DNA from 2 places in the Blautia obeum ATCC 29174 genome. Region 1 is predicted to be linked to the other one. Evidence: a T-box and tRNA genes for the amino acid it is inferred to sense, from the RefSeq annotation. Region 1 holds a T-box; the other holds one or more tRNA genes.
What was found. The T-box of region 1 lies ahead of thrS (threonine--tRNA ligase). A T-box ahead of a tRNA ligase gene usually reads a tRNA of that ligase, here a tRNA-Thr.
Positions count from the first base shown of each region.

Region 2: it has a tRNA-Thr gene. The T-box ahead of thrS (threonine--tRNA ligase) is inferred to sense a tRNA for this amino acid. The anticodon was not compared.

Region 1 covers NZ_CP102265.1:2,610,830-2,626,009, reverse strand. Annotated here, with positions in the region: gene NQ503_RS12710 (substrate-binding domain-containing protein) at 1-1,008, shown strand, start outside; gene NQ503_RS12705 (xanthine phosphoribosyltransferase) at 1,077-1,649, opposite strand; gene yedF (sulfurtransferase-like selenium metabolism protein YedF) at 1,877-2,500, shown strand; gene NQ503_RS12695 (putative Se/S carrier protein) at 2,521-2,733, shown strand; gene NQ503_RS12690 (hypothetical protein) at 2,774-3,001, shown strand; gene NQ503_RS12685 (metal-sensing transcriptional repressor) at 3,098-3,445, shown strand; gene NQ503_RS12680 (Mrp/NBP35 family ATP-binding protein) at 3,512-4,348, shown strand; gene NQ503_RS12675 (LysR family transcriptional regulator) at 4,416-5,288, opposite strand; gene NQ503_RS12670 (phosphoribosylformylglycinamidine synthase) at 5,452-9,210, shown strand; T-box leader at 9,306-9,517, shown strand; gene thrS (threonine--tRNA ligase) at 9,620-11,581, shown strand; gene NQ503_RS12660 (sigma-E processing peptidase SpoIIGA) at 11,750-12,601, shown strand; gene sigE (RNA polymerase sporulation sigma factor SigE) at 12,614-13,345, shown strand; gene NQ503_RS12650 (hypothetical protein) at 13,407-13,562, shown strand; gene NQ503_RS12645 (SrtB-anchored collagen-binding adhesin) at 13,716-15,180, shown strand, end outside.
Region 2 covers NZ_CP102265.1:68,036-83,215, reverse strand. Annotated here, with positions in the region: gene NQ503_RS00370 (RNA-guided endonuclease TnpB family protein) at 112-1,215, opposite strand; gene tnpA (IS200/IS605 family transposase) at 1,212-1,619, opposite strand; gene NQ503_RS00360 (PocR ligand-binding domain-containing protein) at 1,762-2,049, opposite strand; tRNA gene NQ503_RS00355 (tRNA-Gln) at 2,128-2,199, opposite strand; gene NQ503_RS00350 (nicotinate phosphoribosyltransferase) at 2,429-3,892, shown strand; gene NQ503_RS00345 (3-deoxy-7-phosphoheptulonate synthase) at 4,016-5,047, shown strand; gene spoVT (stage V sporulation protein T) at 5,068-5,616, opposite strand; gene NQ503_RS00335 (bifunctional diguanylate cyclase/phosphodiesterase) at 5,722-8,631, opposite strand; gene NQ503_RS00330 (hypothetical protein) at 8,770-8,904, opposite strand; gene trhA (PAQR family membrane homeostasis protein TrhA) at 9,141-9,806, shown strand; gene NQ503_RS00320 (GIY-YIG nuclease family protein) at 9,823-10,086, opposite strand; gene NQ503_RS00315 (M23 family metallopeptidase) at 10,285-11,118, opposite strand; gene NQ503_RS00310 (SpoIID/LytB domain-containing protein) at 11,229-12,101, opposite strand; gene NQ503_RS00305 (metallophosphoesterase) at 12,234-13,436, shown strand; gene NQ503_RS00300 (hypothetical protein) at 13,433-13,759, opposite strand; tRNA gene NQ503_RS00295 (tRNA-Lys) at 14,006-14,078, opposite strand; tRNA gene NQ503_RS00290 (tRNA-Phe) at 14,116-14,188, opposite strand; tRNA gene NQ503_RS00285 (tRNA-Met) at 14,193-14,266, opposite strand; tRNA gene NQ503_RS00280 (tRNA-Thr) at 14,284-14,356, opposite strand; tRNA gene NQ503_RS00275 (tRNA-Tyr) at 14,378-14,459, opposite strand; tRNA gene NQ503_RS00270 (tRNA-Val) at 14,470-14,542, opposite strand; tRNA gene NQ503_RS00265 (tRNA-Asp) at 14,579-14,652, opposite strand; rRNA gene NQ503_RS00260 (23S ribosomal RNA) at 14,743-15,180, opposite strand, start outside.

The DNA of each region.
Region 1 (15,180 bases):
GGTCTGGCAGATGTACTTGCAGATGTAAAGGATGCAGAGATAGAGATACCGGTGATTTCCTATGATGATCTGATCATGAATACGGATGGAATAAAATATTATGTTACATTTGGCGGTCGTCAGGTGGGCCAGATGATAGCAAAACAGATTATAGACAGTGAGGAACTTGACAAAGTACAGGAGGCGAAAGAATCAAAAACAATAGAATTCTTTATGGGATCTCTGGATGATACACAGGCATTGTTCCTCTATAATGGAGTAATGGAAACATTGCAACCGTATATCGATGATGGAACACTGATATGTAAATCCGGCAAAACCTCTTTCGATGATACAGGAATTCTTCGTTGGAGTTCTGAGATCGCCAAAACGAGAATGACAGATATTCTTACAGAATATTATCCAGATGGTGCAGTTCCGGATATTATCTGCACCGGATTTGATGATGCTGCGATGGGAACGGAAGAAGCTCTGGAAGAAGCTGGATTTGTTCCGGGAACCGAAAACTGGCCGTTGATCAGTGGTGCCGGATGCAATGAGGAAGGTGTTCGCAGAATTGCAGAGGGAAAACAGACGTTCAGCATTTTTATGGATCGAAGAGAGCTTGCCGATCAGTGTGAAGAGATGGTAAACATTTATCTGCATGGGGAAGATGATCCGGAAGTCAATGATTATGAACAGTATGATAATGGAATTAAGATCATAGCCAGCTATCTTTGTGAGCCACAGCTGATCGATGGTGAGAATTATGAAATCCTGATTGATAATGGATACTATACAGAAGATGAAGTGAAACCGTTGGCAACGCCGACACCGACAGAAGAACCGGTAACGCCGACACCCACAGATGCAGCAGGACCAACAGAGACAGTAACACCGTCTCCGACAGAAACTGCAGAATCAACAGAGACTGTGACACCAACCCCGGAGCAGAAAGATGAAAAAAAGGCAACACCAACTCCGAAACCAAAGGTGACATTAAAAAAATCTGAAAAAAGTAAAAACTGAAATCATAACCAGTAAAATTACATAAAAAAAACTCCGAAGCAAAATTCGGAGTTTTTTATGTCTGGGGATTATTCACGGAAAGTCAAAGAATCATCAGTCATGGAATCCACAATTGCAAGAGATTCCAGTCTTACACCCATATCACGGATCTTCTGACCACCATTCTGAAAGCCTTTTTCGATAACGATTCCGGCACCTTCAAGGGTTGCACCGGATTTTTTGACGATATCGATCAGACCGAGCAGTGCACATCCGTTTGCAAGGAAATCATCAATCAGAAGTACATGATCTTCCGGTCCAAGGAATTTCTTGGATAAGATAACATCATAGACTTTTTTGTGAGTGAAGGATTCAACCTTTGAACAGTACATTTCTCCATCAAGGTTCAGGCTCTGCGCTTTTTTTGCAAAAACGACAGGAACATCAAAATACTGTGCGGCAATGCAGGCAATTCCAATGCCGGAAGCTTCAATTGTGAGAATTTTTGTAATCGGGCAATCGGCAAAACGTCTCTTAAATTCTTTGCCAATTTCATTGATGAGAGTAATATCCATCTGATGATTTAAAAAACTGTCAACCTTTAAAATATTACCCGGTTTTACGATTCCATCTTTCAGTATACGCTCCTTTAAAAGCTGCATGATTTCTCTCCTTTGATCTGTAAACGTTTTTTCTAAAATTATATCTATGATACTCTATTCTTCGAAGAAGTTCAATTCTTTTCGACAAAAATTTATGTAAAGTTACAAAAATATTGGAGGCGAAAATGTCCTTTATACTGGACAATTTTGGTCGGACATTGCAAAAGAGAAAAGAGTCTGCTACAATGATATTAATTTCAGAAAATTATAAAACAGGAGGAAGTAAGATGAGCGGACAGCGATATATGGTCAATGCTATGGGAGAGCAGTGCCCGATTCCTGTAGTAAAGACAAAAAAAGTTCTGGACAGCATTCAGGGAGATGCCGAGATCGAAGTATTGGTCGATAATGAAACAGCGGTACAGAATCTCACCAGAATGGGTAAAAATACAGGTGCAGAAGTGTTCTCCGAGAAAAAAAGTGACAAAGAATTTCATGTGTTCATTCGTGTGAAGGACCGTCAGCCGGTGACAGACACAAAGGCCGAAGAAGTATCCTGCATTCCGGATGTGAAAGGAGATTTCGTGGTCGCAGTGGATACAGCGACAATGGGAAGAGGAAATGATGAACTGGGCAAAGTTCTGATGAAAGGATTCCTTTTTGCAGTGACACAGCTGGATGAACTTCCAAAGACCATGCTTTTTTATAATGGAGGCGCAACACTGACAACAGAAGGTTCTGATTCACTGGAGGATCTGAAGAGTCTGGAAGCACAGGGAGTGACGATCAAGACCTGTGGAACCTGCCTTAATTACTATGGCCTGACAGAGAAACTCTGCGTGGGAGAAGTTACCAATATGTATGATATTGTAGAGACAATGGCAAAAGCTTCCAAAGTTATAAAACCATGATTCAGAAGATACCAAGGTATTTGCTGACATTTCACAGCACAAGCGGGGCAATAGCTGTAGAGAGATTTTGCAAAAAACATAAGATTCCGGGAAGACTGATCCCTGTGCCGAGAGAAATTTCTGCAAGCTGTGGCTTATCCTGGGCGGTAGAGGCAGAGCAGGAGAAATGTCTGACTCAGGTTGAACTTGAATTTGAAGATGAGATCGAAGGCAAATGGCTGCTGGATATTTAGATCAGCAACAATGGATAACCGTGATGCGTTTGGAGAGAGTATGAAAGAGTATGAAGTAATTTGGGAGATTTTTAACAAATGTCCCAGAAACCAGATGAGGGATGTATTTGTAGAAGAAGTGGAAATTGAGGATCCTGAGGAATATATAAAAAAGAAATTCCAGGGAAAAGAGGTTTCTTATGACAAAACAGTTCTTAACGATGGAACGATCATCTTTGACATTGTTACGTCGCAGATAAAACAGAGATGTTCCTTTACAGAAATTTAGAAAGTGTGGTATAATACAAGTTCAGGACTGCAGATACTATATTGCAATCATGCAGTCTGTAAATCCGTATCGAGATGAAACCTGAGAGGAGCAGACATGAGTGAAACAAAAGAAACCCATGTACACGTACTGGAAGATGGGACGATCCTGGAACATTCCCATGGAGAACATGGACATCATCACAGCCATGCGCAGACGAAAGCAGTTTTGAACCGTCTGTCGAGAGCCATTGGACACCTGGAATCAATAAAACGTATGGTAGAAGACGGCAGAGACTGTTCAGAGGTACTGATTCAGCTTTCAGCAGTGAAATCTGCTATTAATAATACAGGTAAGATCATTCTTCAGGATCATATTGAGCACTGTATCGTAGATGCGGTAGAGCATGGCGATAAGGATGCGATCAAAGAACTGGAACGTGCAATCGACAGATTTATGAAATAAGAATACAGGTTATACAGTCTGGACAGACAAGGCGTGTATGACCGGAAATCAAAGGAGTATATAGAAATGGCAGAATGCAGTAACAGCGGTTCCTGCGGCAAATCAAGCTGCGAGGGATGCGCAAGCAAAGAAAAGAGTAATCCGCAGAATTTTATGGCAGAACAGAATGTTTTTTCAGATGTAAAACATGTGATCGGCGTTGTCAGCGGTAAGGGCGGCGTAGGAAAATCCTTTGTTACAGGTTCCCTTGCAAATGCAATGGCAGCCAAAGGATACAAAGTTGGTATTCTGGATGCTGACATCACCGGACCTTCCATTCCAAAGATGTACGGCCTCACAGGCGCTGCCCAGGCAGATGACAACGGCATCTATCCGATGGAGACAGCAAACGGAATCAAGGTTATGTCCATCAACCTTCTTCTTCCAACGGAAGATACTCCGGTTATCTGGAGAGGACCGGTTCTTGCAAACATGGTAAAACAGTTCTGGACAGATGTTGTCTGGGACAAGATCGACTATCTCTTTGTAGATATGCCTCCGGGAACAGGTGATGTGCCGCTTACTGTATTCCAGTCCCTTCCGGTTGACGGAATCGTGATCGTAAGCTCCCCGCAGGATTTGGTGAAGATGATTGTAAAGAAAGCTTATAATATGGCTGAAATGATGAAGATCCCGGTACTTGGAATCGTAGAAAACTACAGTTATGTGAAATGTCCAGACTGCGGCAAGGAACTCAAGATCTTTGGTGAAAGTCATATTGAGGAAATTGCAGCAGAACTGAATGTACCGGTCGTAGGCAAGATGCCGATCGATATGGAGTATGCATCCAAAGCAGACAGCGGAGCATTTGATCAGATCGATAACGAATACATCACAAAAGCAGTAGAAGTAATGCCAGAATAAAACCGCAGACAAGAAAATCCCGACAGTTATGGAATCATAAATTTCCTGATTGTCGGGACTTTTTACGTTATGAGAACATATCCAGAAATCGTTCAGCAGCCTGGGAAAGTGGAAGACTGTCATGCTGAACGAGGACAAGCTGTCTGGGGGGGAGTGGATCTGCAAGAGGAATGGGTTTCAGTGAATCGTCGGGGTTTAGCATATAATCCGGAATACAGGCAATGCCAAGACCAATGCGGGCAAGATCCATCAACAGATCATTGCTGTTCAGTTCGACTTCCGGCAGCAGATTCAGCCCATGTGTTGCAAACATCTGATGCAGGTATTCACTGGTGGTACTTTTGGAAGAAAGCATCAGAATAGGTTGTTTTAATAGTGTTTTGAGTTCACATGGTATCTCTTCGGGAGAAAAACAGTCGGGATTTCCGACAAAAATATCCCGAAAATCACGAAGGACTTTTACATTCATATGATTGCCAAGACGGGAATTCGGAGAGTTGCAGACGATCAGGTCAACCTGTCCTTTTTCCAGCAGTTCTGCACAGCCGATCGAAGTACTGTTGGTGACTTTGATCCGGACATCCGGGAATTCCTGATGGAATTTTTGGAGGTAATGAATTAGATAATAGCGGCAGATCGTATCACTGGCACCGATGCGGAGCTGGCCTTTGAGCATATTGTCGCCGGAAAGAAGGGATTCTCCCTCATCCAGCATCTGTATTGCGGGTTTTACATGTTGCAACAGAAGTTCTCCTTCCGGGGTAAGGAGGACTTTTTTTGTGCTGCGGATAAAAAGTGTGTGATTCAGCTTTTTTTCCAGTGTTTTGATGGACTGGCTGACTGCAGACTGTGAGATAAAAAGTTCACGGGATGCTTCAGAGAAACTGAGAGTAGTAGCAACATAATAAAAAACTTTATATAATTCAAGATTGATATCCATAAGATCCGACTTCCTTTTCAAAGAGAGTTGCAAATATAAATTAGTATAACTTATAAAAGATATAAGATATATTAATTTTACTAATGATGATTCTTATGATACTATAAACTCAGTAATTCGACAAGTACATAATAACATAATGCACAAAGGAAAGGAGTTTCTAATGAGCAACGTAAGACGCGTTTATGTAGAAAAGAAACCAGCCTACGCCGTACAGGCAAAAGAATTAAAGCATGAGATCAGCAGCTATCTCGGAATTAAATCCGCAACAAATGTAAGAGTGCTGATCCGTTATGATGTAGAAAATATTTCAGATGAAGTTTTTGAAAAAGCATGCAGAACTGTATTTGCAGAGCCACCGGTAGATGATCTGTATCTTGAGAAATTTGAAGCTGCAGAAGGTGCAAAGATTTTTTCTGTAGAATATCTTCCGGGACAGTTTGACCAGAGAGCAGATTCCGCTGTACAGTGTGTACAGTTTCTCGATGGAGATTCACAGCCGATCATCCGTTCTGCAACAACTTATGTAATAGAAGGAAATGTAACAGACGAAGAATTTGATGCGATCAAACATCACTGCATCAACCCGGTAGACTCCCGTGAGACAGGACTTGAAAAACCGGAAACACTGGTTACCGTATTCCCGGAACCAGAGGATGTCAAAATTTTTGACGGCTTTAAAGATATGCCGGAAGCAGATCTCAAAGCACTGTATGATTCACTGAATCTTGCGATGACCTTCAAGGATTTCCAGCACATCCAGAACTACTTCAAAAACGAAGAAAAACGTGATCCTTCCATGACAGAGATCCGAGTACTTGATACCTACTGGTCTGATCACTGCCGTCATACCACATTCTCCACAGAACTTACAGACGTGAAGTTCGATGAAGGTGACTACAAAGAACCAATCGTAAAAACATACGAAAAATACCTTGCTGACAGAGAAGTTCTCTACAAAGGCCGTGATGATAAATTTGTCTGCCTGATGGATCTTGCTCTGATGGCAATGAAAAAACTCAAATCCGAAGGAAAACTGGCTGATCAGGAAGAATCCGATGAGATCAATGCCTGCAGTATTGTTGTACCGGTAGATGTAGATGGCAAAGAGGAAGAGTGGCTTATCAACTTTAAGAATGAGACACACAACCATCCGACAGAGATCGAGCCATTTGGTGGTGCTGCTACCTGCCTTGGCGGTGCAATCCGCGACCCGCTTTCCGGACGTACTTATGTATATCAGGCAATGCGTGTGACAGGTGCTGCTGATCCGACTGTATCTGTAAAAGAAACGCTCAAAGGTAAACTTCCGCAGAAGAAACTGGTCAGAAGTGCTGCTCATGGATACAGCTCATATGGTAACCAGATCGGTCTGGCTACCGGCTATGTCAAAGAAATCTATCATCCGGACTACGTTGCGAAACGTATGGAGATTGGTGCCGTTATGGGTGCAGCTCCGAGACGTGCCGTTATCCGTGAAAACTCCGATCCGGGAGATATCATCATCCTTCTGGGAGGACGTACCGGCCGTGACGGTATCGGTGGTGCAACAGGTTCCTCCAAGGTACACACAGAGGCTTCCATCGAAGTCTGCGGTGCAGAAGTACAGAAAGGTAACGCACCTACAGAGCGTAAGATCCAGCGTATGTTCAGACGTGAAGAAGTCAGCTACATCATCAAAAAATGTAACGACTTTGGTGCAGGCGGTGTATCCGTTGCCATCGGTGAGCTTGCAGATGGACTTCGCGTAGATCTTGACAAAGTTCCGAAAAAATATGCCGGCCTTGACGGAACAGAGATCGCAATCTCTGAATCCCAGGAGCGTATGGCAGTTGTTGTAGATCCAAAAGATGTTGACAAATTCCTTGGCTTTGCAAACGAAGAAAACCTCGAAGCAATCCCGGTTGCAGTCGTTACCGAAGAGCCACGCCTTGTTCTTACATGGAGAGGCAAAGAGATCGTTAACATTTCCCGTGCATTCCTTGATACCAACGGTGCACATCAGGAAACAACTGTAGAGGTTGAGATCCCGAACAAAGACGGAAACCTTTTCGAAGAAAGACCAGACGTTGTCGATGTTAAGGCAAAATGGCTGGAGACACTTGCTGACCTCAACGTATGCTCCCAGAAAGGCCTCGTTGAAATGTTCGACGGTTCTATCGGTGCAGGCAGCGTATTTATGCCATACGGTGGTCAGTATCAGCTTACAGAAACACAGAGCATGGTTGCAAAAGTTCCGGTACAGAACGGAAAAACTGATACAGTTACCATGATGAGTTACGGCTTTGATCCATATCTTTCTTCCTGGAGTCCATATCACGGAGCTGCTTACGCAGTAACAGAATCTGTAGCAAGAATCGTAGCTACAGGTGGTGATTACAAGAAGATCCGCTTCACATTCCAGGAATACTTCCGTCGTATGACCGAAGATCCAAAGAGATGGAGCCAGCCATTCTCCGCACTCCTTGGTGCCTATGCAGCACAGATGGGATTCGGACTTCCGTCCATCGGTGGTAAAGACAGTATGTCCGGTACCTTCAATGAGATCGACGTACCTCCGACACTTGTTTCCTTTGCAGTAGACGTAGCCAAGATCCAGGACGTGATCACACCTGAACTCAAAAAAGCAGGAAACAAACTTGTATGGCTCCGCGCACCGCGTGATCAGTACGATTTGCCGGATTACGCAGGAATCATGGATCAGTACGAAAAACTCCACAATGATATCCAGGCTGGAAAAGTTGTTTCCGCTTACGCACTGGATCGTCATGGTATTGCAGCAGCTGTTTCCAAGATGGCCTTCGGTAATGCACTCGGTGTGAAAATCGAACACAACCTGGATCCAAGAGACTTCTTCGCACCAGGATTTGGTGATATCATCATGGAAGTTCCGGCAGACAAAGTCGGACAGCTTTCCATCACATACACACTGATCGGTGAAGTTACAGATGACGGTAAATTCTCTTACGGAAATACTGTTATTACTGAAAAAGAAGCTGAAGAAGCATGGAAGGGAACTCTGGAAAGAGTATTCAAGACAACTTCCGGCGAAGACAACGAAAAACAGGCAAAAGATGACCTGTACCATGCAGAAAACATTTATGTATGCAAACACAAAGTTGCAAAACCGCGTGTATTTATCCCGGTATTCCCTGGAACAAACTGCGAATACGACAGCACACGTGCTTTTGAACGCGCTGGTGCAGAGGTTGACGTTAAAGTATTCAAGAACCTGACAGCAGAAGATATCCATGATTCCGTGGAACTTTTCACAAAAGCAATCGACCAGGCTCAGATCATTATGTTCCCAGGTGGATTCTCCGCTGGTGATGAACCAGATGGCTCTGCGAAATTCTTTGCAACTGCATTCCAGAACGCAAAGATCAAAGAAGCAGTTATGAAGCTTGTCAACGAGAGAGACGGTCTTGCACTTGGTATTTGTAATGGATTCCAGGCTCTGATCAAACTCGGTCTGGTACCATACGGTGAGATCTGCGGACAGAAAGCAGATTCCCCGACACTGACCTTCAACACCATCGGACGTCATATCTCTAAGATGGTTTACACCAAGGTTGTAAGCAACAAGTCTCCATGGCTCCAGAAAGCACAGCTTGGCGGAGTATACTGTAACCCTGCATCCCACGGTGAAGGACGTTTTGTTGCCAACGATGAATGGCTTGCAAAACTCTTCGCAAACGGACAGGTTGCAACTCAGTATGTAACTCCAACCGGTGAACTCAGTGCAGACGAAGAATGGAACGTAAATGGTTCCTACATGAACATCGAAGGTATCACAAGTCCGGACGGACGTATCCTTGGTAAGATGGCTCACAGCGAACGCCGTGGCGACGGAGTGGCTGTAAACATCTACGGCGAGCAGGATATCAAGATCTTCGAATCTGGTGTAGAGTACTTTAAATAAACAGGTTTAAACGGATACACCAAATTGGTCTGACCAAAATGAAAAATAGGCATTGACAAACCGAAATCATGTGGATATAATGGGTAACAGAATAAAGAAACACGTTGAAGAGAAGAGTAAACTGTGGAAGGCTCCAGAGAGAAATACATTTGCTGAGAGTATTTCAGCGGGAAGCAGTTGAAGACCATCTCCGAGTGGCCCTAATCCGGTCCGGTGATTCCGTTACCATCTTATAAGAGTGGCTGAGCTGCCATATGGCAGATGTAGCAAGCAGGGTGGAACCGCGAGTAGATTATTCGTCCCTTACAATACGAGATGTATTGTAAGGGACTTTTGTGTATAGAAAAGAAAAACTTACTCGTCCCTGTGGAAAACTTTAAAATTTTATTCAAAAAAGGAGTTCAAAATTATGATCATCACATTGAAAGACGGATCCAAAAAAGAGTATTCCGAAGCAAAATCAGTTATCGACATCGCTTATGATATCAGCGAAGGACTGGCACGTGCAGCATGCGCAGGCGAAGTAAACGGAGAAGTTGTAGACCTTCGTACTGTTCTTGACAGCGACTGCGAACTGAACATTCTCACAGCAAAAGACGAAAAAGGACTTGCTGTTCTTCGTCACACAGCTTCCCATGTACTTGCACAGGCAGTACAGACCTTATATCCGGAAGCTAAAGTTGCTATCGGACCTTCTATTGATACAGGATTTTATTATGACTTCGCTCACGAACCATTCTCCCGTGAGGATCTCGATGAAATCGAGAAAGAAATGAAAAAGATCATCAAAAAAGGTGCAAAGATCGAGCGCTTCACAAAATCAAGAGAAGACGCGATCGCATTCTTCAAAGAGAAAAATGAACCATACAAAGTTGAGCTGATCGAAGACCTTCCGGAAGGCGAAGAAATCTCCTTCTATTCACAGGGTGACTGGACGGACCTCTGCGCAGGACCACACCTTATGAGCGTAAAAGGCGTAAAAGCATTCAAACTTCTTTCTTCTTCCAGTGCTTACTGGAGAGGAAGCGAAAAGAACGCAATGCTGACACGTATCTACGGAACAGCATATGCTACAAAAGATGAACTCAAAGAACATCTGGAGCAGATGGAAGAAGCAAAGAAACGTGACCACAATAAACTTGGCCGTGAGATGAAAATTTTTACAACTGTAGATGTAATCGGACAGGGACTTCCGCTGATCATGCCAAACGGTGTTATCATGATGCAGGAACTGCAGAGATGGATCGAAGATGAGGAGACAAAACGTGGCTACGTAAGAACAAAAACTCCTCTGATGGCCAAGAGCGATCTTTACAAGATTTCCGGTCACTGGGATCATTACAAAGACGGAATGTTCGTACTTGGTGATGAAGAGACAGACAAAGAAGTATTTGCACTTCGTCCGATGACATGTCCATTCCAGTACTATGTATACAAAGCAGAACAGCACAGCTACCGTGATCTGCCGCTTCGTTACGGCGAAACATCCACACTGTTCCGTAATGAGGACTCCGGTGAGATGCATGGTCTGACACGAGTTCGTCAGTTTACAATCTCTGAGGGACATCTGATCGTAAGACCAGACCAGATGGTCAAAGAATTCAAAGACTGTATCGCACTTGCTCAGTATTGCCTGCAGGTTCTTGGCGTTGAGGAAGATGTAACCTATCATCTGTCCAAATGGGATCCGAATAATAGAGAAAAATACATCGGTGAGCCGGAAGTATGGAATGAGACAGAAGAAGATATCCGTCAGATGCTCGAAGAACTGAACATCCCATTCACAGAGGATGTCGGAGAAGCAGCATTCTACGGACCGAAGGTTGACATCAATGCTAAGAACGTATATGGCAAAGAAGATACAATGATCACAATCCAGTGGGATGCACTTCTTGCTGAACAGTTCGATATGTACTATATCGACGAAAATGGCGACAAGAAACGTCCATGCATCATCCATCGTACATCCATGGGATGCTATGAAAGAACACTTGCATGGCTGATCGAAAAATACGCAGGAATGTTCCCGACATGGCTGTGTCCGGAGCAGGTTCGTGTGATCCCGATCTCCGAAAAATTCAATGCTTATGCTGACAAAGTAGAAGCACAGATGAAAGAAGCAGGCATCCGCTGCTCCGTTGACAGACGTTCCGAAAAGATGGGCTACAAGATCCGTGAAGCACGTCTGGAAAGAGTACCGTACATGCTTGTAGTTGGTGCAAAAGAAGAGGAAGAGGGCAAGGTTTCCGTAAGAAGCCGTTACCTTGGTGATGAAGGAATGAAAGACCTCGGAGAATTCATTGCAGCAATCAAAGAAGAAATCAAAAATAAAACAATCCGCAAGATCGAAGTAGAGGAAGAGAAAAAATAATCGGTCTGTGTAAGATCCTATCAGAGGGAGGCGAAATGCCTTCCTCTTTTTGTGTCGATAAGTTCCTGGGATACGACACGCTGTTTTGACAAAATCTGCGCCCTCTGTCACCTATAATGAGTTCACTTACCAAAGTGAAGGATCTATAGGCGGCAGGGGGCTTTTTGTATGCATCAGGAAGTGTACATAGATATTGTGTTTGCTGCGAATCTTCTGATGGATTATATTCTTCTGAGACTTACAGGAATTGTTCTGAGGAGAAAGAACAGCAGACGAAGATGTCTGGCGGCGGCAGCGGTCGGAGCTCTTTTTGCGTGTCTGAATCTTTATGTACGACCAGGAAAAACAGGGGTACTGACCATAGTTCTTCGAGTAGTCTGTGCTGTGTTCATGATATGGATCGCATATGAGATCCAGGATGTGAAGCACATGACCGGAGCCGCACTGTTTTTCTTTGGAATGACATTTCTGACCGGTGGTTTCTGGATGGCGGTATCAGAAAACAGAAGAGTGACGGCTGTGTTTTTTTTATCGTGTGCGGCTGTGACTTATGGAGGGTTAAGTCTGATGATCTGCCTGATGGAACAAATAAAAGAATCCAGAGAACATATCTATCCGGTTGCCCTGAAATATCACGGACAGCTGCAGGAGACGTATGGTCTGTATGATACAGGAAACCGTCTGTGTGATACAGTGACTGGAGCACCGGTTTCGGTGGCAGATCCGGAAATACTTCGAAGTCTTCTGAGTGAGGAGCTGACAGACAGGCTGCTGCATCTTAAAGAAAGACCGGAGGAGATTGAAAGTACAGAGATCGCTGACCTGAAACCACACTATCTGTCCTTCCAGACCGTAGGACGGGAAGTGCAGCTGATTCTGGCAGTGACATTGGAGGATCTTTGTATTCAGATTCCGGGAGAGCGGATCCATGTATCCGAACCGGTGTTTGCATTGTCTTCAGAACCTTTTGCTTTGGGAAAGGAATACAAAGTGATATTGAATTCCAGATTATTGCATTAGGAGGGGCAGGATATGAGCAGATCGGCAGCAGGAGTGGATTATCGTCCGTTTCAGGTTTTTCAGAAATTAGTTCTTTCAAGATCGAGAGAGCTTTATTATATTGGAGGAAGTGATGTGCTTCCGGCACCACTGGAGCCAAAAAGAGAAGCATATGTGATCAGCAGACTCAAAACAGATCAGGAGCAGGAAGCCAGATCCCTGCTGATTGAGCATAATCTCAGACTCGTCGTTTATATTGCAAGAAAATTCGATAACACAGGAGTTGGAGTGGAAGACCTGATCTCGATCGGGACGATCGGTCTGATCAAGGCTATCAATACATTCAACCCGGTAAAGAATATCAAACTGGCGACATATGCATCACGTTGTATTGAAAATGAGATTCTGATGTATCTGCGGCGAAACAGTAAGACGAGAATGGAAGTATCTATTGATGAACCATTGAATGTGGACTGGGATGGCAATGAACTGCTTCTTTCGGATATTCTTGGAACTGATGATGATGTGATATCCAGGAAACTGGAGGATGAAGTGGAAATCACACTTCTGGGAAAAGCAATCAACAAACTGTCACCAAGAGAACAGACGATCATACGGCTGCGTTTTGGACTGAACAATGCCGACGGAAAAGAGAAGACGCAGAAAGAAGTCGCAGATCTTCTTGGAATCTCTCAGTCCTATATTTCCAGACTGGAGAAACGGATTATGAAACGTCTGAAAAAAGAAATCGTAAAGTATGAGTAAGGTAGTAAGAAGCCATACCGCTGCATATACATAGAAGGAATATGCAGCGAGGTGTGCATGCATGAAAAAATTCAGAAAATACAGAATGGAAATGGTCATGGCCTGTCTGCTGCTGGTAAGTTTTTACCTGCTGTCCAGACAGGCTGCTGTTGTTTCAGTACAGATGAATTTTCCGAAACTGATTCTTATAGATCCCGGACATGGGGGTTGTAGATAACGCAAGTAATGAAAACAACGAAAATACAAGGAGAAAGGCAACTGTTGTACCTATTAAAATAGAATATGTGTGAGAGGACAAGCCTTTCAATAATGTAGACGTTCAGAAATGAGCGTCTATTTTTATACCCAAAATGAAAGGAGCATTAGATTTATGAAAAAGACATGGAAACGATTGTGTACGGGCTTCTTAGCTCTTGCAACTGTCGTTACTGCTTTACCGACTACACCCGTTCATGCAGAAAGCAAGCAATACTGGACAGAAAGTGCCGAGCGTGTCGGTATCATTGAAAAAGTAATGAATGACGGTTCTATCGGTTCGACATTCAATGAGGGCTATATGAAAGTCGAGGGCGAAACTGCCTATTGTATTGACATCAATACAGATTTTAAGAATGGCTACAAGACCAGAGCTGACGCAAGCTCACGCATGAGTGCCGACCAGATTTCAGATGTGGCGTTATCCTTAGAGTATGTCAAACAGTATGGCGAAGCTCACAAGGAATTGAACTACAAACAAGTCTATCTGTTGGAACAATGTGTAGTCTGGCAGAGATTGAGCGTACATCTTGGCTGGCAATGTGATAACGTGCGAGCTTCTTATAATGAAATTCCAAAGGCTACGCAGGACGAAGTTTTCTCTGGTGCAAAAGCCTTTGTCAAAGAGAATAAAGGACGCTATGAATGTGGCGGTTATATCTACTCTGGCGAGGGGCAGGAATTAGGGCAATTCTGGGCGAAACTGAATGTTGGAAATGCGAAACTGCAAAAGACTTCCAGTAATACCAGCATTACAGACGGTAACGGGAATTACTCTGTTGCTGGTGCAACATACGGTGTCTTTTCTGATAAGGACTGCACGAAACAGCTTGCCACCCTTACGACTGATGAAAACGGAAATACAGATGTTGCAGAGGTAACGGCTGGCACAGTCTATATCAAGGAATTATCCGCACCAGCAGGATATAAAGTGGATAAAACAATCTATTCATTGACAATCAAAGCTGGCGAAACAGCAACCTTGAAAGTATCAGATACACCAAAAGTAACAGACACTTTGATTGAGCTTTTCAAAATAGATATGGAAACACAGAAAGACAATCCGCAGGGGAACGCTTCTTTAGCAGGTGCGGAATTTACATGGAAGTATTATGCTGGCTTCTATAATAAAGACAATCTCCCTGCCGAAGCTAATCGTACATGGGTTACAAAGACAATCGCTGAAACAGACAGCGACGGGACAACTCACTACATCACAAAATTAGCGGACGCATACAAGGTGTCTGGCGACAGCTTCTATATGCAGGAGGGCAAAGCCGTTCTTCCACTTGGGACACTAACCGTTGAGGAAACAAAAGCTCCAAACGGCTACTTGTTAGACGGTGCATATATGCAGGCTGGCGATAAGTCCGAACAGATAAAAGGCTTATATGTAACACAGATTACCGAGGACGGCGACCTTGCCGTACTATCTGGAAGTAACCAGTTTTCCGTATCTGACAAGGTTATCCGTGGCGGTGTGAAAATTCAGAAACGAGATTTAGAAACGGGCAATACAAAGCCACAAGGAAGTGCTACCTTGAAAGATACTGCTTTTGACATCATTTCCTTAAATGATA
Region 2 (15,180 bases), 1.1 Mb from region 1:
GCTCAATGGCTCTACTGAGCCAAGTATCTACAAGCTATCCTCGCGTGCCCCGCGATTTCTTTTGCCCGGACACGGGCATATTTTCTTTCTTATTGTCCGGATACGGACAATTTATGCTGCCAGCATCCTTCTTGCCTCTTCACGGATGTTGATTGCTGCATTTCGATCTCTGTCCATCTCATTTCCACACGTACAGCGGTAAACTCTTTCGGATAATTTCAACTCTTTTTTTATCTTTCCACATTTACTGCATTTTTTACTTGAAGGGAAAAAGCGGTCTACCTTTACTAATTCTTTTCCCTTCCAGGCAAGCTTATAATCCAGCATATTCCGGAACATCCCGTATCCATTATCCTGTACACTTTTCCCAAAATGCAGGCACTGGCTCATCGCTTTCATATCAATATCTTCTACCGCGACTATATCATACTGGTCTGTGATCCTGCGGCTCAGTTTGTGCAGATAATCTCTTCTCTGGCTGCGTATTTTTTCATGGCATCTGGCAACTTTCTTTTTCTGCCGCACATAATTGTGGCTCCCTTTTACACATCTTGACAGTTTACGCTGTTCCCTTGCCAGCCTTTTTTCATTTTTTCTGAAGAACCCTGCTTTTTCAAGCTCGATCTCTTCTGAAAACACTGCCATCCCCTGCATCGCATAATCAATCCCCAGTATTTTTGCATTGCTGTAATCCTTATCTGCTGCTTGGTTTTCGCAGCTGTATCCTTCATACAGCAGGCTTGCAAAATACTTTCCAGATGGCTCCATACTGACTGTCACTGATTTCAGACGACAGTTTTCTGCAGGCTCCCTGTGTTTTTTCATGGAGATCCATTTTAATTTCGGAAGCCGGATCCGGTTACCTTCTACCAGAATATTTCCGTTGACCACATTTGTTGTGTAGCTGTTTTTGGAATGATGTTTTGACTTGAAACGCGGAAATCCAACCTTCGGATCACGGAAAAAGTTCTTATATGCTTTCTCCAGATGAAGCTGAACATTTGCTAGGGCCAGCGAATCAACTTCTTTCAGGAATGGATACGCCTTTTTATACATAGCTGGTGTATTCTTTAACATCTTTTTTGTTTTTTTATACTCCTGGATCTTGTCATTAAGCATCTGGTTATACAGAAAACGACAGCAACCAAATGTTTTTCCAAGGAGTATCTTCTGTTCTTCTGTTGGATAAATCCGGAAACGATATGCTATGTTCAATTCTTTTTCTCTCCCTGGTTTTCGATGTATTGACGGATCACTTCTACTGGTACCACTCCTGCCGTCAAAAGGCAGAAACTCTGGCTCCAGAATGTTTCTTTCCAAAGTTTTTCCCGGATTTCCGGATACTCTTTTTTCAGCAGCCTGCTGCTGGCACTTTTATAAGCATTGATAAATTTACTGAGTTCTGTTTTAGGCTGTGCACGAAACATTACATGCACATGGTCAATATCATGATTCCATTCCTCCAAAACAATTCCATACCGTGGGGCAATATATCCCCATATTTCCTTTGCTCTTTCTGAAATTGGATCATTGATAACTTTTCTTCGATATTTCACCACCATAATCAGGTGATAATACATCAAGTACACTGAATGTGCATTGTAATCCATATTTTCCATAAAACCAGTCCTTTTTTGAATAATTACCTTATCTTATCGACTGATTCTATTATACCATGGATTGCGTTGCCAAACAAATGTTCTTTTTTATTTTTTACAATTCATCTCCCACCTGTAGAGGAAGGAGAATTCTTGCTATATATTATGTTAAAGGTGCTACTGCTTCCATTAACCCGGCATGACATTCATATATATGAAGCTTTTTAAGCTTTTTGCATTCTCCACATCCCTTTATATCCGAAATCTTACACAGTGCCCTCGCATTCGGATCTTTTCGTACGATTTTGCAATATCCGCAATGATTCCCCGGATATTCTGCAATTTTTTCAAAATTGTCATCGAATACTACGATTCTGATTCCTGTAATCAGATAAAAATTCCTCAACAGGTCTTCCATTTTTTTTGCATCAACCCTGATTTTTATTGCCACGAGTTCCCCCTCCTCCTGCCAATATTCTTTTTAATTTGATATAGTAAAAAAGCACCTCTTCCGAGGTGCTCAACTTAGCAGGGCTACAAGGATTCGAACCTTGAACTGACGGAGTCAGAGTCCGTTGCCTTACCGTTTGGCGATAGCCCTTTATTTGTTTTCGCTCGCTCATCGCTCGCGACGAATGTTATTATATTACAGGCATTCAAAAAAAGCAACCCCTTTTTTTAATTTTTTTTAAATTTCTCCAATTTTTTTTTCTTCTTATATTATGTAAAATTTTAATGCCGTTCTACGGGAATAATGGTATAATGAAAACTACTATTTACAGTAATAAGCATAATAAGTTCACCTTAGCAAATAAAAAAGGAGAAATCAGATGAGAGCAACTAATCTGACCCTGCTCACCGATTTATATGAATTGACCATGATGCAGGGCTATTTCAAGAATCCAACCAATCAGACTGTAATTTTTGATATGTTTTATCGTGTCAATCCATGCGGTGGCAGCTTTGCGATCACAGCAGGTCTGGAACAGATGATCGAATATATTGAAAATCTTCATTTTACAGACGATGATATCGAATATCTCAGAAGCCTTCATATCTTTGAAGACGATTTTCTGGAATATTTAAGATCTTTCAAATTTACCGGAGATATTTATGCTATTCCGGAGGGAACTGTAGTATTTCCCCGAGAACCACTCGTCAAAGTAATCGCTCCGATCATGGAAGCACAGCTTGTAGAAACCGCAATCCTGAATATTATCAATCATCAGAGTCTGATTGCTACCAAAGCAGCCAGAGTCTGCTATGCAGCCCGTGGGGACGGAATCATGGAATTCGGCCTGCGTCGTGCACAGGGTCCGGATGCCGGTATCTATGGTGCACGTGCAGCTGTCATCGGTGGATGCGCCGGAACTTCCAACGTACTGACCGGACAGATGTTTAACGTACCGGTTCTGGGAACACATGCCCACAGCTGGATCATGAGCTTCCCAGATGAATACACAGCTTTCAAAACATACGCCAAAATGTATCCAAATTCCTGCACACTGCTGGTAGATACTTATGATGTCCTGAAATCCGGTGTTCCGAATGCGATCCGTGTCTTCGAAGAAATGAGAGAAGAAGGTATCAAACTTACACACTATGGTATCCGTATTGACAGCGGTGACCTTGCATATCTTTCCAAAGAAGCCTACAAGATGCTGGCTGCTGCCGGATTCGATGATGCTACCATTTCCGCATCCAGTGATCTGGACGAATATCTGATCGACAGTCTTAAGACGCAGGATGCCAAGATCAATTCCTGGGGTGTTGGAACCAACCTCATCACGAGTAAAGATAATCCGGCATTCGGTGGTGTATACAAACTTGCTGCAGTCAAAGATGCAGACAGTACAAACTTTACACCAAAGATCAAACTGTCCGAAAACACCGAAAAAGTCACAAATCCGGGCAATAAAACAGTTTACCGTATTTACAGCAAGTCTACCGGTAAGATTAAGGCTGACCTGATCTGCCTGGCTGATGAAGTCTTTGATCCGGAAGAAACCATGATTATTTTTGACCCTGCAGATACCTGGAAAAAGACCAAGGTTCTGGGCGGCACCTATGAACTCCGTGAACTTCTGGTTCCGGTCATCCGCGAAGGTAAACGTGTCTATACTTCTCCCGAAGTTATGGATCTGCGTGAATACTGCCAGAAAGAGCAGAATACCCTGTGGGATGAATCCCGCCGTCTTGTAAATCCGCAGAAAGTATACGTAGACCTTTCTCAGAAATTATATGATCTCAAGAAAAACCTGCTCGAAGAAATGAGTGAAAAGGCTCTCGACTGATCAAGTGTTGCACTATGGCAGTTTAACGCGTTAATTTCCTTTATTTTTTTCAGATGACGTGCTATACTGTTATTCAGTTGAAAAAAATGTTCCTGCACAAAGGAACCATGGAGGAAATATACAATGTCTATCAAGATTAATCATGAACTTCCAATTCCGGAGGTTCTGAAAAATGAGTACCCGCTCAGCAACGAACAGAAATCAATCAAACAACAGCGTGATGAAGAAATCCGCCGTATTTTCACAGGTGAATCCGATAAATTCGTCGTTCTGGTCGGACCATGTTCTGCAGATAACGAAGATACCGTATGTGAATATGTAAATCGCCTGAAAAAAGTTTCTGACAAAGTTTCCGATAAATTAATGATCATCCCACGAGTATATACAAACAAACCTCGTACTACCGGTGATGGCTACAAAGGAATGCTCCATCAGCCGGAGCCGGATAAAGCACCGGATCTCCTTGCCGGAATCATTGCAATCCGCAAAATGCATATCCGCGTACTTCAGGAAACCGGTCTTTCTTCTGCAGATGAAATGCTCTATCCGGAAAACCGCAGCTACCTGGATGATGTTCTTTCTTATGAAGCAATCGGTGCACGTTCCGTAGAAAACCAGCAGCATCGTCTGACTGCCAGCGGTATGGATATCCCGGTTGGTATGAAGAATCCTACCAGCGGTGACCTGTCTGTTATGCTGAACTCCGTAATCGCTGCCCAGCATCCACATCATTTCATTTACCGTGGATGTGATGTGGAAACAAGTGGTAATCCTCTGGCACACACGATTCTCCGCGGCGGCGTTGATAAATATGGCCAGACAATCCCTAATTATCATTACGAAGATCTCATGCGTCTTTATGACTTATACAGCAAAAAAGATCTGCAAAATCCGGCCGTTATCGTGGATGTCAACCATTCTAACTCCGGCAAACAATACAAAGAACAGATTCGTATTGTAAGTGAAGTGCTTCACAGCCGCAACTACAATCCTGATGTAAGAAAACTCGTCAAGGGTGTCATGATTGAAAGTTATCTGCTGGAAGGCCGTCAGGATATCAGCGACCATATGACTCCTGGCTGTTCTATCACCGATCCTTGTCTGGGATGGGAAGATACAGAACGTCTGCTCTACGATATTGCCGAAAAATGCTAAAGGGGGCTCACAGCCCCCTTTTATTGTTCCATTTGACGTCCAAGAAATCCTGCTGCTGTTTTTACCAGCATTTGCTCTGAATTTCCAAATCTTTCTCCTGCACTTTTTCCAACCAGCGCCACAGAACCAATCGCATCACCGGAACAAATGATTGGCTGTACGATCAGCTCTGATGAGGATTCTTTCTGATTTTCCACAAGCGGCAGTATTTTTCTTTCTCCTGTATGATAACATTTCATTTCTCTCTCCGTGATCACTCGATCCAGTTCTTTACTGATTGCCTTTCCCATCAGTTCCCTGCTGCCCTGTCCGGATGCGGCAACCACCTGATCATGATCCGTAATACATGCGATCATACCTGTTGTCTGTGCCAGCGATTCTGCATATTCTTTTGCAAAAACACTCAACTCTCCAATCGGGGAGTATTTCTTTAAGATCACTTCCCCCTCTTTATCTGTAAAAATTTCAAGCGGAGTTCCTTCTTTAATCCGTAGTGTACGCCGAATCTCCTTTGGAATAACAACTCTTCCAAGATCATCAATGCGCCGGACGATTCCTGTAGCTTTCATGTGCTTTATGTTCCTCCTGTTGTTTTTCCGTATTTTATATCTTCTCCTGAATCTGCCCCAGGTGATGTATGGATATTATATGGAAAAAAAGGAGAATTATGTACTTTACTTATAAAACGCCGCAATTATTTTCAGTGCATCTTCATTGATATTTCCAGGAACTGGTTCCGGACGTGCCAGATAAAATCCCTGCAGAAGATCAACTTCCAGTTCCAGTACTTTCTGGATCTCCTCCGGTGTTTCAAGTCCCTCTGCAACGATCTTCATATCACGTTTATGTGCATATGCGACAATATTTTCCACAATCTGCTGTTTATCCGGATCCGTATCAATATCACGGATGATCGAAAGATCTACTTTGATATACTTCGGTGCCAGATCAAGAAGACTCTTCTCGTTACTGTATCCACTTCCGTAGTCATCCAGTGCAAAAGCACCCTCAAATCCTAGTGCATTTTTCTTTGTTTCCAGTGCATGATAATCAATAGATTCTTCTTCTGTGATCTCAATAACAATCTGTTTCTGCAACTCTGCATAACGATTATTAAATTCTATCTCATCTTTTGCTGCCATATGCTGACTCGCAATAGAATTGATAAACAGAAGCGCATCGCCTTTGATTCGTTTCTTTTCCCTGAGATCAGCAAAGGCTTCTGTCGCCCGGAACATGGTCATTCGTTCAATTTCACGCAATGCACCCTCTTCACGTGCGATCTTCATAACCACATCCGGTCGTTTTAATATTGGAAGATTGGCACGCATCAATGCCTCATATGCTTCAATCTTACCTGTTTTTGCCGATATGATCGGCTGGAAATAGTAAGTAACCAGCTCTTCTTTAACAAAACGATGAAATTCTTTACGAATCTGACTGTCACGGTATTTCTCTTCATATGCCTTCTGGTCAAATTCTGCAATTCTTCCCTTATCTGTCTGTTTTACCTGATACATGGCAAAATCTGCATGTTTTCTCATAACACCGAGGCTGTTACTGTCCTCCGGATACCATGCAATTCCTCCGGAGATACTTAAGTGGAATTCCTGTCCGTCCGGAAGACGGATGATCCTGGAAGAAATTTCTCTTTGCAGTTTACTGATTTCCTCACGAATCGCATTCTGACTCTCATAACCATAAAACAAAATATTAAATTCATCTCCTGAAATATGTGCACACAAGGTTCCTTTCGGAGTGCCTTCTTCCAGACACATGCCCGCCTGGCGGATATACTCATCTCCCCAGTCATGTCCAAATGTGTCATTGATGTATTTCAGGTTATCCAGATCCAACATAATAAATGCAGCATGTCTGATTTTTTTTCTTCTGCCAAAGATGGATTCGCTTTCACGTTTGAATGCACGTCTGTTATAGAGGCCTGTCAACGTATCATAATCTCGTTCATGTTCAATACGAAGGCGTTCTCTCATAGAAACAGTTACATCTTCCACGAGACCGATCTGTACCCAGTTCTCATTTTTGACTTCCATTCGCACATAACGAACACCTTTTTCCGGAATTCGGATACAGTACAGTTTTGTGCTACCTGATTTTGTTTTATAAAGATTCTTTTCTGTATACTCTTTTAAAATCTCTCTGAATTTTTCTATATTCATGGGGAGCTCCGCGCTTAACGGAATTCCCAGTATAGAGAAAAAGTTCTCCGTATAAAAAACACTTCCTGTATCAAACCGGAGTTCATATCCTCCAATCTCTACACTTGCCATTTCCATGATCCGCAGAAATTTGGTAGATGTGTTCAGCACTTCTCTGCTCAGTCCAGTGATCGCAGTAGAAAACTTATCCAGTTCACGAATCCCTGTTTCTGACAGATTTGGAATGCTTCCCTGATTTTGTTGTGCCGCTTCTACTTCATCCGATAAGCTCGCTACCGGTTTTGCCAGGCGGCGACTTACTATAAAGCTGCTGAGCAGACCAAACAGTAATGTCGCAAAGATCGTCAGTTTCACAAGAAGCATAACATGATTTGTAAATGTATACAGATTTTTATCCTGTACAATTCCGACAAGAAGCCACTGCTCATCCGAAAACGGGGCATTCTTATTATAAAGAGTCAGTGGATAGACAGAAGCAATATAATTATCCTTCCATATCTCTGCCTCATAGATATTTTTTTCCGTACGTGTCATTTTAATCTCTTCATCCGGAATACTTAACCATCTATTGCTTCTGGAAGAAGGATTTATTACATTTACAGAAATCTCAGAATCACTGAGTGTGTCTGCGGTTTCAGCCAGCAGATAAGTTCCAGTCCCACTGTTTTGCAGTTCTTCATATGGAATCAGTTCCTGAATATAGCTTGTCATCATTTCTACACCGACAACACCATAAACCGTTCCATCAGACAGAATCAACGGTATCGAATATGCAATAACAGGACGATCATCTCCCTCAAGTGTATATGATACCGGTGTCCAGTGTCCATAATCAGATACATTCAGCTTTTCACTGTCTTTATATGCAGTCTGGAAAACAGGATAAACAATTCCATTTTTGCCATAACCCTTATATTTGATCGCCGGCATCCATCCTCTGTCCGTAGAAATTCTCAGCGATTTTACCAGCTTTACAGGAGAACGTTCCAGCAGTAGATCATAATTTCTTTCCGATGCAGTCGTTGTCGGATCCTGATCTCTGATGTAAACACAGGGCATAAACGAATCAATCTCACATTCATCCATATCATCCGTGTTCAGAATCACAAAAATTCCATTTACAGATCTGTGCCTCATCACATTGATCAGGCTGTCACTGACTGTTTCCAGAAGTTCTGTACTTCGATCTTCATTATTTACCAATTCCTCTACACTGATATTCTCCACTGCAGTCTGATTCTCGACAGCAGTATTGATCGTTCCTGCCAGGGATGAAAGATTCTGGGTTTCTTCCAGCGTATTCTGCAGATAATTCTGACGGTTTTCCACCTGTTTCTTCAAAATCTCTATGGCATTACGATTCATCTGCATTCCTACATTTCCAAAATACAGTGTTCCGATCAAAAGTGCCACTTCTATCCCGAGAACGATCAGCATTGCCGCAAATATAAATTAAAAAATTGATTTTCCCTGTTTCCTGTGCTGCCTCATTCAGAGAAATCCTCCCTTTCTGTAATCAGAGACTGTATTGTCTCAAATAGATTACTGTCCATCTTCATAAGCCTGCAGTTTTGTTAACGTCTCTTCATACCAGTTATCAAAATATTCATCTGAAATAAAGTCTGCAACAGCTTCTTTTTGTTCATGTTTATCTCCTTCCGATAACCGCTTGTGCATAATTATTTTTATGCCATTGCATGCAATTATACCATTAAAAAAACAGTACTTCAATAAACAGTACTGTTTTACTCATCTGGTGTCTAAAATATTATATTTTTATAAACTTTACTGATACCCCTTTACTTTTATGTACAAGTGCGTTATAGTTTCAATATATTCGATACGTAGTATTGATTACTACATGATGTGTTTTTAAATATTTTTCGATATTTCTATCATCAGGAGGCGTTATTATGAAACTTAAATTAAAAGATCCCTGGAGTGCTATCACACACGGCATTGCATTACTTCTTGCAGCAGCCGGTGCAGCACCTTTACTCTTAAAAGCTGCTCATGGTGAAAATGCACCTCTGCATATTACAGCACTTGCTATTTTTATTCTCACTATGATCCTTCTCTATACAGCAAGTACGGTTTACCATTCTGTAGATTCTACAGAGAAAGTAAACCGTCGGCTCAGAAAAATGGATCACATGATGATCTTTGTTATGATTGCAGGAAGTTATACTCCAATCTGTCTCATCGCACTTCATAACAGAACCGGCTATATCCTCTGTGCACTTGTATGGAGTATCGCAATCCTCGGTATTCTTCTCAAAGGATTATGGATCACATGTCCCAAATGGCTTTCTTCCGTACTCTATATTGGAATGGGATGGCTTTGTGTACTTGCTTTCGTTCCTATCTTTCATTCCCTTCCGCGAGCCGGATTTGGATGGCTTCTTGCCGGTGGTATCATCTATACGATCGGTGGTGTGATCTATAGTTTGAAACTTCCTTTATTTAATGCACGTCACAAAAATTTCGGCTCTCATGAAATCTTTCATGTATTTATTATGCTTGGAAGTGCCTGCCACTTTATTGTAATGTATTGCTTTATATCTACCCTGCCAGTCTGAGGCAGGGTATTTTTTATTAGTCCGCAGAAGTCTCTGTCCAGAACTCCATCAGTTTCAGTTTTTCTTTTCTTGTCAGCTGCTTGATTGCATATTCCCGTCTCATTGCTTCTTCTTTTGTCGCATATCCCTCATAATATACAAGTTCCACCGGACGTTTCGCCCTTGTATATTTCGCTCCGGCTTTTCCTTCATTATGCGCTTTCAGCCTTTTCTCCACACAGTTTGTCCAACCTGTATAAAGTGTTCCGTCAGCACACTTCACCATATACGTATAGTTCATAAAATACCTCATTCTATGTAAAGAACAGCTTCCGGAATTTTGAAATTCCATCCACCGTTCTCGTTTCTATAAAAAGCAGCCGGTCAAAGATTTGTATTTTCTCTAAGAAACAACAGGCAGGCAGGCAAATACCGGCTGCGAATTTTTACTATTCCTACCTGCTTTATTATACGTTCCAATTCTGTTTTTGTGAATAGCTTACGGAAGATAGGCAATCGGATCTACCGGCTCCCCGTCTTTCTTCATCGCAAAATAAAGATTACTGCCTTCCTTGCTGTAATACTTTGTCGGCTGTCCTATATATCCGATCACTTCCCCTTCTTTAACTGTATCTCCTTCCTGCACCGTCAAATCTGTCAGCTGTCCATAAATCGCCTGATACCCGCTTCCGATCTCCATCGTCACCGTTGTACCAGTCTGGGCATTTTCTTCAATAGAATACACGGTTCCCGGAACAGATGCCAGAACAGGAGCTCCTTCCACCGCCTGAACAGCAATTGCCGGACTCAGTTTATACTGATCCAAAGTTGGAAAATACACAGTCTGGTCCATGTTATAATCCATAAGAATATTACCGTCTACCGGCCATTCCATCAATGTATCTTCTGAAAAACTTAATTTTGGCGCTTCCTGTACACTTGCAGATGTATTCACTGTCCCATTCTCATTTGTACTCTGTTCTGCCGAAAGTATACTTTCTGACGTAAATGTACTTTCGGTTGATGAAGATCCTGCTTCCGTGGTTTCACTTCCTGCATCTTCACCTTCTGTCTGACTCATTCCTTTCTCTGACGTATGATCTGTCGAAATATTACTTTCCAGTTCAGCCTCTACAAGACTTGTTCCTGCATCTACAGCATTATCCGTCGTGTTTTCTGTACTCAGACTTTCATCATAATATGAAGGAACTTTTTCCGGAACTGACTCATCCTTCCCGGAAGTTCCCAATTGATAAACTCCTATGCCGGCCGCTGCCAGAACTGCCAGAAGGGCCGTATTTGCTACATATTTTGCGATTCTGCCTTTTGTCATATTCTTTTCACCTCTGCTCATAATCGTTTCGTGACCACACCTTTTGTCTGCTGTCACATTTTTACTATATTTACAGGGTGTCCAGAATGCTGCAAAATATACCGTTCTATTTAATTTTTTGTAATATCCATCAAAGGAAAATATGTATTCAGGATTTCTTTCCAGTTTTTTCCCTCTTTTGCCAGTTTATTACCTCCATACTGAGAAAAACCAAGCCCATGTCCTTTTCCTTTACTCAAAAAACGTACCTGTTCTCCCGTTTTCTGCATGGAAAAATCAGACGAAGCAATTCCCATCCCCGTAACAAAAGACTCTGCTTCCAGAATATTTTCATCTGCCATAAGACTGACCACATACCCGCTGTCTTCCCTCTCCACAATTCTTAATTCCACCGGAAGCTGCTGCTTCGCTATGTAAGTACTATTCAGATACCCTGGTGCTGTTTTGTCTGAATTACTGTCCACTGCTTTAAGATAGGCATATTCTTCATTATGAAATGCGGTTTCTCCATCTCTCGTCTGCCCGGCACTGATCTGGTGATATGGAACCAGCTTCAATTCCCCATTATATGTCAGCACCTGACCGGAAGTATCTTCTACTGCCTCTTCATAAACTTTGTCTGCTTTTTCCCACACACTCCAGCAGGACGGAAGTTCATCTCTGAGTTCCCGGCAAGTCTCAAAAAATTTCTCACTTCTGGCATCTCTTTCTTTTTTATTTTGATCTCCATTTCTATTTATACTCTCTTTTTCTCCAATTTTCCTGTACAGATTGCTTCTTGCAATAACAGCCTGTGCTTTTATAGTTTCCGGCTCATAATCTGAAGAAATCTGAAGTGCCAGAATAACCGGTAAGACTGTCTCAGAATCCGCTTTTTGATTCAGAACCGCCATATCGTATCCATTTATCAGAATCGTTATCAAATACGGAAGCAACAGCAATACAACAATATTTGAAAAATACATACGACTGTTTTTTTTCATACAGATAACCTTTATGTAGTTTGTATACTATATGTATTCTATGTTTCTTTTAACCATCATTTCACAATTTTTATCTGTTTAAATGATATGTTCATGCTATAATAGGAATACTAAATTATTGGAGTGACCTGTATGATTGCAATTTATCTTTCCCCCATTTACCTGCTGTTGAATCTGTATATCCTGCGATGGGCATATCTATGGATGGGCACATGCCACAGTATTCTCCGTACTTTGGGATTTCGACTTATATTCGCAGTAATCTATGTATTGCTCTCCACAAGTCTGCTTACAGGATTTCTTATTAAAAATCCAAAATCTCTTCATCGAATGCTGAAAATAATCGGAAACTATTTCCTGGGAATCTTTCTCTATACACTTGTAATCATTCTGCTTGCCGATTTTGGACGAATCCTTCTGAAATATGTATTTCATGCATCATGGATTCATTCCAGAACAGCTTTTACAGTTGCCGGTGCAATCTGTGCACTGTTGATCCTTCTCTTAAGTGCATGTGGAATTTTTCATGCCAAATATATAAAAACAACTTCTTATGACGTAATAATAAATAAAACAATTCCTGAGCGCACCTCCATGAAAGTTGTTCTTCTGGCAGATACACATTTTGGCTACAATGCCGGCGTTCTCCATGCCAGAGAACTGGTACGTAAGATCAATAAACAGAAACCTGATCTGGTATGTATTGCAGGGGATATTTTTGATAATGAATACGATGCGATTCGAAACCCGGAAAAACTTGAAAAAACTCTTCGTGGCATAAAGTCCACTTATGGTGTATATGCCTGCTGGGGAAATCATGATCTGAATGAAGAAATTCTTGCAGGCTTTACCTTTAAACATAAAGATGGAGATCTTTCCGACATAAAAGATCCCCGCATGAAAAAATTTCTTGAAGATTCCAATATTCATATACTGGAAGATGAATCTGTTCTGATCAATGATCAATTCTACGTAATCGGACGCAAAGATGCCTCCCTCACAGAAAAGATTCATGAAACTAGAAAAGCCCCCGCCCAGCTTACCGAAAAACTGGACAGGGACAAACCCATTATTATGATCGATCATCAGCCAAAAGAATTACAGGAACTTGCTGATGCAGGCGTAGATCTCGATCTGTGTGGACATACACATAACGGTCAGACATTCCCTGGAAACTTTACCATCAAACTGATGTGGGAGAATCCATGTGGTCTTTTAAGTAAAGACAACATGACTAATATTACGACTTCCGGAGCCGGTGTCTGGGGGCCGGCAATGCGTATCGGCACTGACAGTGAAATCTGTTCTATTAATATTCAACTGAAAAAAGCTTAAGCACTTCCAAAAACTGTTTTCTTATTCCTATATAATAAGGAAACAGTTTTTGTTTTTCTATCACCCGGTCCCTGAAGCCAGAAAAAGAGTTTTTTCCACATCCGATTACGTTTCAGATAACTGCTTATCCACAAACTACGCATTTTATCCATAACACTCTGTGTAAATCTGTCTGCCATATGTTTCTCTCTGGTGGATAAAATCTCTGAAGCGACATTATTTTCAACTATTGCAGCGGTTACATTCTTTCCAGGAACCATACTTACCATAAGACAAATGACCGCGGTTATCAGCATATGAAAACACTCTCGCACTTTCTTCATAATGATCCTCCTTCTATTTCCAGTCATTTAAGTTCCAGTCAGCATGTCCAGCATCAGGACTGCGCACTTCCCACTACTACACATGTAATATAATATATGCCAAACACGTAATTTATAGAACCCATATGTCCAAAACTGTTTTACACTGTAACTAAATGTGTAACAGTGAAATAGTATTTTATTCTCTCGAAATTCTTTAAACACCAACAAAAAAGGTACTATCATAACGATAGTACCTTAAATTCATGAGACATCGGGGATTCGAACCCCGGACAACTTGATTAAAAGTCAAGTGCTCTACCAACTGAGCTAATATCCCATATTCAATTATTTGACCTTCCCTTAGGAAAATCAAATGCCCAGAGCCGGAATCGAACCAGCGACACGAGGATTTTCAGTCCTCTGCTCTACCAACTGAGCTATCTGGGCAAAATAGCGGGAACAGGATTTGAACCTGTGACCTTCGGGTTATGAGCCCGACGAGCTTCCAGACTGCTCCACCCCGCGATAATTATAAAATTAAAAGCCGATGATCGGACTCGAACCGATAACCTGCTGATTACAAATCAGCTGCTCTGCCAATTGAGCCACATCGGCTTAGCCAATGATAAGGCTTAGTGGGTGGAGAAGGATTCGAACCTTCGAAGGCGGTGCCAACAGATTTACAGTCTGCCCCCTTTGGCCACTCGGGAATCCACCCATGGTTTATATGGGACCTATAGGGCTCGAACCTATGACCCTCTGCTTGTAAGGCAGATGCTCTCCCAGCTGAGCTAAGATCCCACATATTTAATTAGCGTACATACCCTTCGGTATGAACGACCCAGATGAGACTCGAACTCACGACCTCCGCCGTGACAGGGCGGCGCTCTAACCAACTGAGCCACTGGGCCTTGCAAATTTCTTTGCTATAGAAGATGTATCACACCTTCAAAACTACATACATGTTGACAACCAACCGAATCAATTATGACCATGCTTTCTTGGTCAAGCCCTCACCCTATTAGTAGCAGTCAGCTCCATGTGTTACCACACTTCCACCTCTGCCCTATCGACCTCGTCGTCTTCAAGGGGGTTTACTCCTTTCGGATGGGATATCTCATCTTGAGGGGGGCTTCACGCTTAGATGCCTTCAGCGTTTATCCCTTCCGGGCTTGGCTACCCGGCTATAGACTTGGCAGTCTAACCGGTGCACCAGCGGCCCGTCCATCCCGGTCCTCTCGTACTAAGGACAGCTCCTCTCAGATATCCTACGCCCACGCCGGATAGGGACCGAACTGTCTCACGACGTTCTGAACCCAGCTCGCGTACCGCTTTAATGGGCGAACAGCCCAACCCTTGGGACCTACTACAGCCCCAGGATGCGATGAGCCGACATCGAGGTGCCAAACCACTCCGTCGATGTGAACTCTTGGGAGTGA